DNA from 4 places in the Exiguobacterium sp. UBA3968 genome. Region 2 is predicted to be linked to each of the others. Evidence: riboswitches for the same ligand, from Rfam matches in the RefSeq annotation. Region 2 holds a riboswitch; each other region holds the start of a gene.
What was found. Region 2 has a riboswitch for S-adenosylmethionine ahead of metK (methionine adenosyltransferase). Riboswitches for the same ligand answer to the same signal wherever they lie in the genome.
Positions count from the first base shown of each region.

Region 1: linked by a shared signal. The riboswitch ahead of B3S86_RS11485 (methionine ABC transporter ATP-binding protein) and the one ahead of metK (methionine adenosyltransferase) in region 2 are both predicted to bind S-adenosylmethionine.
Region 3: linked by a shared signal. The riboswitch ahead of B3S86_RS13615 (amino acid permease) and the one ahead of metK (methionine adenosyltransferase) in region 2 are both predicted to bind S-adenosylmethionine.
Region 4: linked by a shared signal. The riboswitch ahead of B3S86_RS12295 (alpha/beta hydrolase) and the one ahead of metK (methionine adenosyltransferase) in region 2 are both predicted to bind S-adenosylmethionine.

Region 1 is NZ_DGCW01000005.1:1,885,313-1,888,444, forward strand. It holds gene B3S86_RS11475 (alpha-glucosidase) at 1-91, opposite strand, end outside; gene B3S86_RS11480 (aminotransferase class I/II-fold pyridoxal phosphate-dependent enzyme) at 240-1,427, shown strand; SAM riboswitch class I at 1,490-1,594, shown strand; gene B3S86_RS11485 (methionine ABC transporter ATP-binding protein) at 1,679-2,692, shown strand; gene B3S86_RS11490 (methionine ABC transporter permease) at 2,682-3,132, shown strand, end outside.
Region 2 is NZ_DGCW01000005.1:1,637,278-1,640,409, forward strand. It holds gene B3S86_RS10220 (GNAT family N-acetyltransferase) at 1-417, opposite strand, end outside; gene metK (methionine adenosyltransferase) at 555-1,763, opposite strand; SAM riboswitch class I at 1,892-2,018, opposite strand; gene pckA (phosphoenolpyruvate carboxykinase (ATP)) at 2,253-3,132, shown strand, end outside.
Region 3 is NZ_DGCW01000007.1:170,401-173,532, reverse strand. It holds gene B3S86_RS13620 (polysaccharide pyruvyl transferase family protein) at 1-917, shown strand, start outside; SAM riboswitch class I at 1,026-1,127, shown strand; gene B3S86_RS13615 (amino acid permease) at 1,205-2,608, shown strand; gene mmuM (homocysteine S-methyltransferase) at 2,583-3,132, shown strand, end outside.
Region 4 is NZ_DGCW01000005.1:2,059,006-2,062,137, reverse strand. It holds gene B3S86_RS12300 (thymidine kinase) at 1-351, shown strand, start outside; gene B3S86_RS12295 (alpha/beta hydrolase) at 436-1,194, opposite strand; SAM riboswitch class I at 1,262-1,363, opposite strand; SAM riboswitch class I at 1,613-1,716, shown strand; gene B3S86_RS12290 (methionine ABC transporter ATP-binding protein) at 1,803-2,831, shown strand; gene B3S86_RS12285 (methionine ABC transporter permease) at 2,821-3,132, shown strand, end outside.

The DNA.
Region 1 (3,132 bases), 250 kb from region 2:
GCAAATCACCGATGCCGTCCCCATTCGAATCCTTAAAACTGCGCCAATAGACTTGATAGACGACTGCTTCTTTCCAGCTAGCTCGCTTCATCTCCTCACTCCTCTCCCTACTCTCTATTCCCGCTCCACATATCTGTACCTGTTTATTGGACGATTTTTTTGAATTTCAAAAAAGTTCTTTTCTTTTGACTGAATATTCGTTATCCTTGACGACAATACTACGAAGGAGGCACACATCCATGAAACATTTCGCTCCATCCATCGCCATCGATCGGCTTCCTGCTCCCGTTTTCGCTGAACTTGCGAACCGGATCGGTGCTGTGAAAGCTGCCGGACATGATGTCATCACCCTTGGTCAAGGAACACCCGATCAAACGACGCCCGTACATATTCTCGACGCCTTGAAACAGGCGATCGATGAGCCAACAAACCTTCAATATCCACCATTTCGTGGACATGATTTTCTAAAGCAAGCCGTCGCGAGCTTTTATGCGAACGAATTCGGCGTCACGATCGATCCGGCAACCGAGGTCGCAATTCTTCTCGGTAGTAAAGCCGGAATCGTCGCCTTACCACAAACAATCGTCAATCCTGGAGAAGGTGTCATCGTCCCGGATCCGGGGTACCCGGATTACCTGTCTGGAGCAGCACTTGCTGGTGCTTACCCGATTACGCTTCCATTGCTTGAGAAAAATAACTTCCTGCCGGATTACGATTTACTTGATACGACAGATGTCGAGCGCGCCCGGATGTTGTTCCTCAATTACCCGAGTAATCCGACAGGTGCGACAGCGACAGCACAAGCCTTCGAACAGACAGTTGCCTTCGCGGATGCCCATGATATTTGTGTCGTCCATGATTTAGCCTACGGTGGCATCAGCTTTGATGGTTCCACACGAAGCTTCTTGCAGACGGAAGGGGCGAAAGATGTCGGAATCGAGTTGTTCTCACTCTCGAAACGCTTCAACATGTCTGGCTTCCGAATCGCTTTCGCGATCGGAAATCCGTCCGTCATCTCAAGCATCGAGACGTATCAGGAACATCTCTACGTCAGTGCCTTCACACCGATCCAACATGCAGCGACCGTTGCCCTGACGAGTGACCAAACATGTGTCCGTGAGTTAAGTAGCTTATATGAAACACGACGCGATGCATTGTTTACGAAACTCGATGCAATCGGCTGGAGTGGACCACGACCGGGCGGTTCCTTCTTCGTATGGCTCCCCGTGCCGGAAGGATATACGTCCCAAAGCTTCACGGATCATCTGCTTGACGAAGCACACGTCGCCGTGACCCCTGGATCATTCTTCGGTGAATACGGCGAAGGATACGTGCGGATCAGCTTAATTGCTGACGTCGAACGGCTAGAGGAGGCCGTCGACCGAATCGGAACGCTCAACCTGTTCCGGACACCTGTTGCGGAATAATTCTGAAAAAACATTTGACAGATGGGAATCATTTCCGTTAAAGTAAATCCCAACAGCATAACTACTTATCGAGAGCGACCGAGGGATTAGGCCCAACGACGTCCGGCAACCACCTATCAGGAACGGTGCCACATCCTACAGAATGGATTCATTCTGAGAGATAAGTTACGAAATCTTACACTTTCGTCGCTTTTTTCTGGTTGCTCTGCTACTAGGAAAAAGCGACTTTTTTTGTACAAGGAGATGAGCAAATGATCGAATTCAAACAGATTACGAAACGGTTCGTCCGAGACCGGACCCCGATTTTCGCATTACGGGATGTCGATTTGACGATTCAAAAAGGAGAAATCTTTGGGATCATCGGCGAATCCGGTGCCGGTAAGAGTACGTTACTTCGTCTGATCAACGGTCTCGAGCATCCGACACAAGGAACGGTCAAGGTCGACGGTGTCTCGCTCGGTGGGATGTCAAAAGCAGATTTGCGTCAACTTCGTTTGCGGACAGGAATGATCTTTCAGCATTTTCAATTGATCCAGTCGCGTAATGTCGCAGATAACATTGCTTTCGCACTGAAGGCTGCTGGCGTCAAACGAGCAGATTTTCCAGAACGGATCCGTGAACTCGTCTCACTCGTCGGACTCGAAGGATTCGAAACGAACTTCCCGAGTCAGTTGAGCGGCGGACAAAAACAGCGCGTTGGGATTGCCCGGGCACTCGCGAATGATCCAACCGTCTTGTTATGTGACGAAGCGACCTCTGCCCTTGATCCGGTCACGACGCTGCAGATTTTAGATTTGTTGAAAGATTTGAATGAACGACTCGGATTGACGATCGTCCTCATCACGCATGAGATCGATGTCGTCAAACAGATTTGCCATCGTGTCGCGGTCATGTCGCAAGGGGAAGTCGTCGAAGTCGCCTCTACATACGATTTGTTCAGTCAAGCCAAACATCCGGTGACACAACATTACGTCGACACGGCACTCCAGATCGAGCTACCGGAACGCATCTTGCAAGCGACACCGGGAAAGATCATCCGCCTGCAGTTCACGGGCGAGAAGACCGGTGAAAGTACGTTGTCGGAAGCCATCCGTCGATACGATATCTCGGTCAGCATCCTGCACGGAAAAGTCGATTACATCCAAGACGTCGCTTTTGGTGTCCTAATCGTCAGCTTGACGGGATCCTCCGATCAAATCGCACCTGCCCTCGACTGGCTTGCGGCGGAACTTCATACACTCGAGGTGATTCAGGATGTGGCTTGATCGTATACAAACGATGTTACCCGAGTTGTTGAAGGCACTTGGTGAGACGGCGTGGATGGTTGGCATTTCGCTTGCCTTCGCATTGGTCGTCGGGATTCCACTTGGGATTCTCCTGTTCGTCACCGACCGCGGCTTATTCTTTCAAAACATTGCCATCCGACGTGTCCTTGACTTCGTCGTCAACATCGTCCGGTCCTTGCCGTTCATCATCTTGCTTGTTGCTCTCATTCCATTAACGAAGTTCTTGCTTGATAATACGATCGGTCCGACAGCAGCATCCGTCAGCCTCAGTGTCGCAGCGATTCCGTTTCTCGCACGACTCGTCGAAACATCACTGCGTGAGATTCCACCTGGTTTGATCGAAGCAGCGGAAGCGTGCGGAGCGAAACCGTTACGGATCATCGTCAGTATCCTTTTACCAGAAGCACTCCCTGGCATCA
Region 2 (3,132 bases):
TTCTTCAAAACCAAATGAGGTCAGGAATTGACGCGCTTTATAGTTACGTGCTTCCACGTAGACTTCGAGTGGGACGGCTCCTTGTCGTTCGAGTTCACGAATCAGACGTCTTCCGATTCCGTTTTGCTGATATTCCGGCAAGACGTAAAGCCGAATGATCTCCCATGTTCCTTCGACATCAACAGCATGAATGAAACCGACGATTTCCTCGTCGATGATTCCGACATAAAAATACTCTCCCCGTGCTTCTTCCGCCGTCCGGATCGCACGAACGACTTCTTCTTGCGGATACGCCTCCTGCACGAAATGCGCTTTCGAACGTTCGGAATAGATTTCTTCATACGTATCCAACCAAGATGTGATAGCAATGTCATGAATACGTCCTGCATCAGCTGGAATAGCTTCGCGTATTTCCATAATCGGAACCCCCCTTTATACTCATACAAATCGACTCATGTACTTTTACCCTTTTCTAGAAAAAACATTCGTTTCCTGCAAAGTTCCGCGGAAACAAAAAAGCCCGAAAACCCACGTAGGATTTCCGGACTTTTTGATTATGCGAAACGTTTTGCTTGTTCTTCAAGAACTGCTGCTTTATCTGTTTGCTCCCATGGAAGCTCAACATCTGTACGACCGAAGTGACCGTATGCAGCTGTTTGACGATAGATCGGACGACGGAGATCAAGCATGTTGATGATTCCAGCCGGACGAAGATCGAAGTTTTCAGCAACCAATTCGACGAGTTGTGCTTCAGGAAGTTTTCCTGTGCCGAATGTATCAACTGCGATTGATACAGGGTGCGCGACACCGATTGCGTACGCAAGTTGAACTTCTGCTTTGTCTGCAAGACCTGCAGCAACGAGGTTCTTCGCGACGTAACGTGCTGCGTATGCAGCTGAACGGTCGACTTTTGTTGGATCTTTACCTGAGAATGCTCCACCGCCGTGGCGTGCGTATCCACCATACGTATCAACGATGATCTTACGACCAGTCAATCCAGCATCTCCTTGTGGTCCGCCAATGACGAAACGACCAGTTGGGTTGATGAAGAATTTCGTTGCTGCGTCGATGTATTCAGCCGGGATGACCGGTGTGATGACGTGTTCTTTCAAATCAGCTTGGATTTGCTCAAGCGTAACTTCTTCCGCATGTTGTGTCGAGATGACGATCGTATCGACACGAACCGGCTCGTTGTTCTCGTTGTATTCGACCGTGACTTGTGTTTTTCCGTCCGGACGAAGGTAGTCGAGTTGACCGTTTTTACGCACTTCTGCCAAACGGCGTGCGAGACGGTGCGAAAGCGAAATTGGAAGTGGCATGAGTTCTGGTGTTTCTTTCGTTGCGTAACCGAACATAAGACCTTGGTCTCCTGCACCGATTGCATCGATTTCTGCATCAGACATGCTACCTTCACGTGCTTCAAGCGCTTGGTCGACACCAAGAGCGATATCTGCTGATTGCTCATCGATCGATGTCAATACAGCACATGTATCCGCATCGAAACCGTATTTCGCGCGTGTGTAGCCGATTTCACGAATCGTTTCACGAACGACTTTTGGAATGTCGACGTAAGTGGATGTCGTGATCTCACCTGCAACGAGAACGAGACCTGTTGTAACAGAAGTTTCTGCCGCAACACGTGCGTTTGGATCCGCTGCAAGAATCGCATCGAGGATTGAATCCGAAATTTGGTCACAGATTTTATCTGGATGACCTTCAGTGACTGACTCCGACGTGAATAGTCGGCGATTAAGGTTTGTCATGTATGACCCTCCCAAAAAAGAATTTGACGGTGTACTCATTTCCCCTAGTTGAGTGGGACGGTAAAATGAAAAAAACCTTTCCAAGTCCAAAAAATGGTCAGGGAAAGGTTGTGCGTTCTTCCTTTACCCTCTTATCGTTCGAAGTGTTTACTTCGCTTCAGGAGAGCACCTTTTCCCTCATTAATATATGAATTAATGTAGGACGGTTGCCGGGTTTCTTCGGGCCTTGTTCCCTCCACCTGCTCAGAATAAGAGTATCCGTTACGAATTACATGATATAAAGTTGTACCTACTCTGTCAAGCAAGGTTTCAAATTCTAGTCGAAACTTTTTAAAAGAGATGTTAAACTATTAATGCTGAAAGCGTTTCCAGATAAATAGAAATCAGCACCAGAAAATGATTGCGCTCCCTTTAGTATGTCATATATAATGAATGTGTCATACTAAATGCAGTGAGCCAAAACCAACGTAGGGGAAAGGTGGGGTCAGGATGCCGATGACGGTCCTGAATATCGAAGAACTACTCAAGAAAGAGCATGTGTTCAAACAACTATCTGTTGCTGAACTTGTCGAACATGCGATTCGAAACGAAGAAGGTGTCCTTGCTGAGAACGGCGCACTATCTGTAGAAACGGGGAAATTTACAGGTCGTTCACCAAAAGATAAGTTCATCGTCCGTGATTCTTCCTGCGAGTCTCACATTGATTGGGGTCATGTTAACCAACCGATGGATGGAGACAAATTTGAACAATTGTTACAAAAGGTTCTTCGTTACATGAACGAGGCCGATCAGCTCTACTACACAGAAGCTGCTGCTGGGGCAGATACGCACTTCACCCTTCCGGTTCGTGTGCTCACACAATACGCTTGGCATAACCTGTTTGCCAAACAACTCTTTTTACGCGAGTATCCTGAAGTGGCTGCCTTCGAACCGTTCACGGTCGTCTACGCGCCACATTTCAAAGCAGATCCTACCGTTGACGGAACGAATTCCGAGACATTCATCGCCATGTCGTTCGAACACCGGATCGTCTTGATCGGCGGAACCGAATATGCGGGCGAAATCAAAAAATCGATCTTTTCTGTCATGAACTACCTCTTACCACAAGAAAATGTCCTTTCGATGCACTGTTCAGCAAACGTCGGACACGAAGGCGACGTCGCCTTGTTCTTCGGTCTATCCGGTACTGGTAAGACCACCCTGTCAGCAGACGATAGCCGTCAATTGATCGGTGACGATGAGCATGGTTGGTCGCATGACGGCGTCTTCAACATTGAAGGTGGATGTTATGCGAAGACGGTCAATCTGTCACGCGAAAAAGAACCGCAAATTTTTGATGCGATCCGTTTCGGAACTGTCCTTGAAAACG
Region 3 (3,132 bases), on a different contig from region 2:
AAAATGTTCTTGATTTCATTACGCGCGGAATGGAAGAGTATCCGAATCATTACTTCATTCCCCAATGGATGAAGGAACTGAAATTGACGTATACAGGAACGCATCCGATCGCAGATTTGTCCGTGACGAACTATCCGGTGAAGATGTCGGATCCTGCTTACATGAACGATCGTGTTCGTTTCTTCTTGAACGCACAAACATGGTTCGATTTCATCGGGCAGGCAGACCTCAGTTTTGGTGCGCGCTTGCATGGAAATATCACAGCAACGCTTGCGGGTACGCCGAGTATCCTCATTCCAAAGGATGCACGAATGCGCGAACTAACGGATTATCATCAGTTGACGCATATTTGGGCGAACGACATCAAAGCGGATACACAATTATCCGACGTCGTAGCCAATGCTGATTTCCAAAGTCCAGTACGTGTTCAAGCACGTAACTTCGACAACTTCGTTGATTTCTTGAACGTGAATGATCTTGAACACATTTATCAAGAGACGAACTATCCTGAGAATGTACCGTTTGACCGTCAAATGGCGCAAGCGGAACTACTTCCACCGGTTCAACCGATTTCTGGCGTGAGTCTCGAAGAAGCAGTAGCTCGTTTCGAACGCTTCTTCCCAGAACAAGTGAAAAAAATCGCAGATACACAAATAAAGGCAAAAGAGAAATTAGCCGAAAAAGATAAAAAAATCGCGGATGCGCAAAAACAGGCAAAAGCGCAATTGGCCGAAAAAGATAAGAAAATCAAAGCATTGCAGAAACAGACAACGACGACTCAAAAAGATCAAGAAATTGCGGCGCTCAAAGCACAACTGGCTGCTCAAACGAAGAAAATGAAGCATCAGCAAGGAACATTGAACCGGAAAGCGGTTCGGGCAGCCTTAAAAACAGCGGATTTATTTGCTAAAAAATAAAACGTTCTAACATTCCGGATCATTACGATACGGAATGTTTTTTGGTAGGAGTATTCTGAATTGCGTTGACAATTCGGAAAAGACTTGATAGGGTTAGGAACAATTACATACTTATCCAGAGAGGTGGAGGGACTGGCCCTATGAAACCTCAGCAACAGGTCGAAAGATACTGTGCTAATTCCTGCGGGTGTTGCACCCGATCGATAAGATTTCCGAATTGTCGACCGACGCATCCGTGAGGATGCGTTTTTTGTTTGAAATAGGTGGAACGAGGAGGAAATGGATTCATGAAAACGAGCGGAGCTTTTCGACGCAAGATGGAATCACGTCATCTGATCATGCTGTCGTTAGGAGGCGTCATTGGAACAGGATTATTTTTAAGTACAGGTTATACGTTGGAACAAGCGGGACGTGTCGGAACGATTTTGTCGTATTTGATCGGAGCCGTCGTCGTCTACTTAGTCATGCTAAGTCTTGGCGAACTCGCTGTACACATGCCGGAAACCGGATCATTCCATAAGTACGCAACGAAGTATATCGGACCCGGTACCGGTTATACGGTGGCCTGGCTCTACTGGCTGACGTGGACGGTCGCCCTTGGTTCAGAATTCACGGCAGCAGGCATTTTAATGCAACGTTGGTTCCCGTCGATTCCAGTCTGGGTGTTCAGTGCATTATTCGCTGCGATGATCCTTGGTATCAACGTCTTGAAGGTCCGCGTATTTGCTGAAGTCGAGTTTTGGTTCTCCGCCATTAAGGTCGTAACGATCATTGCTTTCATTTTACTTGGTGCGGGAGCCATCGTTGGCTTCATCCCATTACAAGATGGTAGCCCAGCACCATTCTTTTCTTCCTTAACGGAAGGAGGATTGTTTCCAAATGGAGCATTTGCGATCTTCATGACGATGCTTGCTGTGAACTTTGCTTACTCAGGAACGGAATTGATCGGCGTCGCAGCGGGTGAAGCGGTCGATCCGAAGCGGACGATTCCGCTTGCGATCCGAACAACGATTTTGCGACTCGTCCTCTTTTTCGTCGGTACGATCATCGTATTAGCCGTCTTATTGCCAACGGAAGGGAAGGGCGTGCTCGAAAGTCCGTTCGTTGCGGTGTTCGAACGAATCGGAATTCCGTATGCGGCAGACGTGATGAACTTCGTCATTCTGACAGCGATCTTGTCGGCAGCGAACTCTGGGCTTTACGCTGCCTCCCGGATGCTTTGGTCGCTTGCGAACGAACGCATGATTCCGCGCTTCTTCGCCCAGGTGACGCCCAGTGGGGTTCCACTTCGAGCTGTATTGTTCAGCATGCTTGGCGGAGGACTTGCTTTGCTGTCTAGCATCTATGCAGCAGGAAGTGTCTATATTGCGCTCGTCTCGATTTCCGGCCTTGCTGTCGTCGTCGTCTGGATGAGTATCAGCGTTGCGCAGTATCGCTTCCGGAAACAATTCCTCCGCGAAGGGCATACGGTCGACGAATTGGTCTATCGTACACCACTCTTTCCATTGGTACCGATCGCCGCTTTCGTCGTCTGTTTGATTTCCCTGATTGGTATCGGATTTGATCCGACGCAACGAGTCGCCTTGTATTGCGGTATCCCATTCATCGTGATCTGTTATGTCGTTCATGCGTTCACGAATTCTTCTCAGAAACGGAGTGTTGAAGATGTCCCGAATCAAAAATCCAGTTGATCAACGATTACAGGAAGTTCCTTTCCTAATTTTAGATGGTGCGCTTGCGACTGAACTCGAACAAAAGGGATTCGACCTGAACGATCCACTCTGGTCAGCACGCCTCTTAATCGAAGCACCGGAACAGATTGAGCGTGTCCATCACGATTACTTTGAAGTGGGCGCCGATGTTGCGATCACCTCAAGCTATCAAGCAAGTATCGAAGGATTCAAGCAACGTCACATCACGACCGAGGAAGCACAAGCGTTAATTCGACAAACGGTTACCTTAGCGCAAGATGCACGGACGCGTAGCGGAAAGAGTGCCGCATTGATTGCGGGATCAGTTGGTCCTTATGGTGCCTACTTAGCAGATGGTTCTGAGTATCGCGGTCATTATGGTGTGTCAGCAGATGTGCTAGAAGCCTTCCACAGACCGCGCATCGAAGCCTTGATTGAAGCGGGGGCTGATCTGCTGGCATTCGAGACGATTCCGTCGCTTGAGGAAGCTGTCGTGTTGTTCGGGATTCTCGAAGCGTTCCTGG
Region 4 (3,132 bases), 420 kb from region 2:
GAAGTTCAATTCTTTGATGATGAGATCGTTCAAGTCATCGAAGCACTTGCGCAAGACGGAAAACGCGTCATTTGTGCAGGACTCGATCAGGATTTCCGGGCAGAGCCATTTGGCAAGATGCCGGAATTACTGGCGCGCGCAGAATTTGTGACGAAACTTCAGGCGATCTGTCTCTCATGTGGCGATCCGGCTTCCCGGACACAACGTTTGATTGATGGAAAACCAGCGAACTATGATGATCCGATCATTTTAGTCGGCGCTTCAGAATCGTATGAGCCACGGTGCCGCCACTGCCATGAAGTGCCAGGAAAGCCGAAGCCGCTCCAAACGATGCAGCACCAAAAAGGATAAACAAAAAAGACGAACCGATGATGGTCGTCCTTTGATGTAACAGCTGTTCGCTTCTAAGTGAAGACGAATAGCTGTTTTTTTTTATTATCCCGTTTCCTGTGAGAAACGACTCGAGCGTTCGATGAAACGAATCGTCTCACGCACGATCAAATCCTGATCATGATCGAGGGTCGCGACGTGGTACGAGTTGAGGAGACAGTAGATTCGTTTATCATTCGTCCCGATATGCTGATGCAGGTAATCCGAGCTCGACGGCGGAACGACGTGATCGGTCGCCGAGTAAAGAATCAATGTCGGTAGAAGGATCGATCCAAGGCGTCCTTTCGTCTCATCCATCAAGCGGACGAGTTCGAATGCACAACGACTCGGAACGAGGTCATAGATGATTTCGAAAGCAGACCGTTTGATATCCGGTGCCCCTTCAGGTAAGTACTGTGGACCATCTTCAAACGACAGTGCTTCATAAGACGGAACGGAGAGAGCGGCATTGATCGTAATGATGCCTGAAAATGGAATCCCGTCAGCGGCGAGCGATAGTGCGAGCGTCGCGCCCATCGATTGACCGATGACGAAGACTTGATCGCATGTTTCTTGTAAACGTGCATAGCCGTCTTGCAGGCTCTGCTTCCAACATCGAGCAGTCGATTGTTCGAACTCACGGACGTTCGTCCCGTGACCACGCAAACGTGGAGCATAGACAGTGAATCCTTTAGCAGCAAATGCCTCACCGACGTCCCGAACACTTTGCGGGGTCGCATTAAAACCATGACAGATTAAAATGCCGATCGGTCCACCTTGAAGATAAAATGCTTCAGCACCAGTCAATACAGGATAGTTCATCATTACTATTTTTCCTCCATTCGTGAAAAAAACTCGTCAACGTCACTGCTTGGACGCCCACGAGTTTTTCACCGTATCATCCAAAGCCGCGCTTTGCTGGTCGGAGCACCTTACAGATTGCAGGTTGCCGTGAAGTCATAGAGCCAGGTCTCTCGTTCACTCTTGATAAATATCATATTGGAATTGTCGGATTAATCATTGAAACGATGGTAGCACGACCGAAAATGCCTTGTCAAATCGTTCTGGACGAATCGTGATTTGTTCTTTCAGCTAACTCATAACTTATGACTCAATCGATATGCGCCAAATGGATTATTTTTGCAAAGTTGGTTGACTTTTAAAGGTTCGACCCGTAATGTAAAAATTAGTTTTACGACATAAGCAACAACGCAACAACACACATACGAATTTCATACCGCAATACTTATCCAGAGAGGTGGAGGGACTGGCCCTACGAAACCTCGGCAACAGACTCATTATGAGCACTGTGCCAATTCCATCAGACAGATGTCTGAGAGATGAGTGGAGTGGATTCTGCCATTGTGCGGATCCAGGTCTCTTCTTGTTTCTCAAGAAGGGACCTTTTTTGTTGAATGAAGGGGGAAAACGGAATGATTGCATTTCATCAAGTCAAAAAAACGTACGTCACGAAGGATCAGACGATCGCAGCACTCGACGGTGTCGACCTGACGATCGAGAAAGGCGAAATCTTCGGTGTCATCGGCTTTAGCGGTGCCGGGAAAAGTTCATTGCTCCGCTGCGTCAACCTGTTAGAACGACCGACGTCAGGAACAGTGACGGTCGACGGAGAAGATTTAACACAACTATCACCAAAAAAATTACGCCAAGCGAAACAGCGGATCGGGATGATCTTTCAACACTTCAATCTATTGAATGCAAACACGGTCTTTACGAACGTTGCGAAACCACTCGTTCTCGCAGGTGTCAAGAAAGACGAGATTCGTCGCCGGGTGACGGAATTACTCGAATTCGTCGATCTTGCGGATAAGGCGGATCATTACCCGGATCAATTATCCGGCGGACAAAAGCAACGTGTCGGCATCGCCCGGGCACTAGCGACGCAACCATCCGTGCTCTTATGTGACGAAGCGACGTCAGCACTCGATCCTCAGACGACACATCATATTCTCCAGTTATTAAAACGCATCAATGCGGAATACGGGATCACCATTCTCTTGATCACCCATGAGATGGGCGTCATCCGGGAGATTTGTGACCGGGTCGCCGTCATCGAAGCCGGGAAGCTGATCGAGTCAGGAACAGTCTTTGATGTCTTTTCGAATCCGCAGACCGAGACAGCGAAAAACTTCGTCCGCTCCGTCATGCATGATGAAATTCCGGCATCAATTCGTCAGTTGATCGAGTCACGGAATGCGCATCCGATCTATAAGATTCATTTTCTCGGACATCACACCGGGCAACCACTCTTATCGCAAGTCGCAAAACGCTTCGACGTCGATGTCAACATCCTGCACGGTAGCATCACGGAGTTACAGGAAACACCGTTCGGTACATTACTTGTTGAACTGATCGGTGAAACAATCGAAGTAAAACGGGCCTTACAGTACATCGATCAGGCACAGGTGACCGTCGAGGAGGTGCTTGCTGATGCTAGTTAACTACAGTGATATCTGGACAGCATTTTTGCAGACGATGACGATGGTGTCAGTGTCGTTATTATTTTCAACTTTGATCGGTTTACCACTCGGCATCCTGCTCGTCGTCACCCGGAAAGGGGCATTGCTCGAGAACGTCCCGCTGTTCACATTCTTCAACAGTATCGTCAATATCTTCCGTTCAATTCCGTTCATCATCTTACTTGTTGCGATCATCCCGTTGACACGGTTGATCGTCCAGACGTCGATCGGAACCGAAGCCGCAATCGTCCCGCTCGTCTTTTACGCCGCACCGTACATGGCG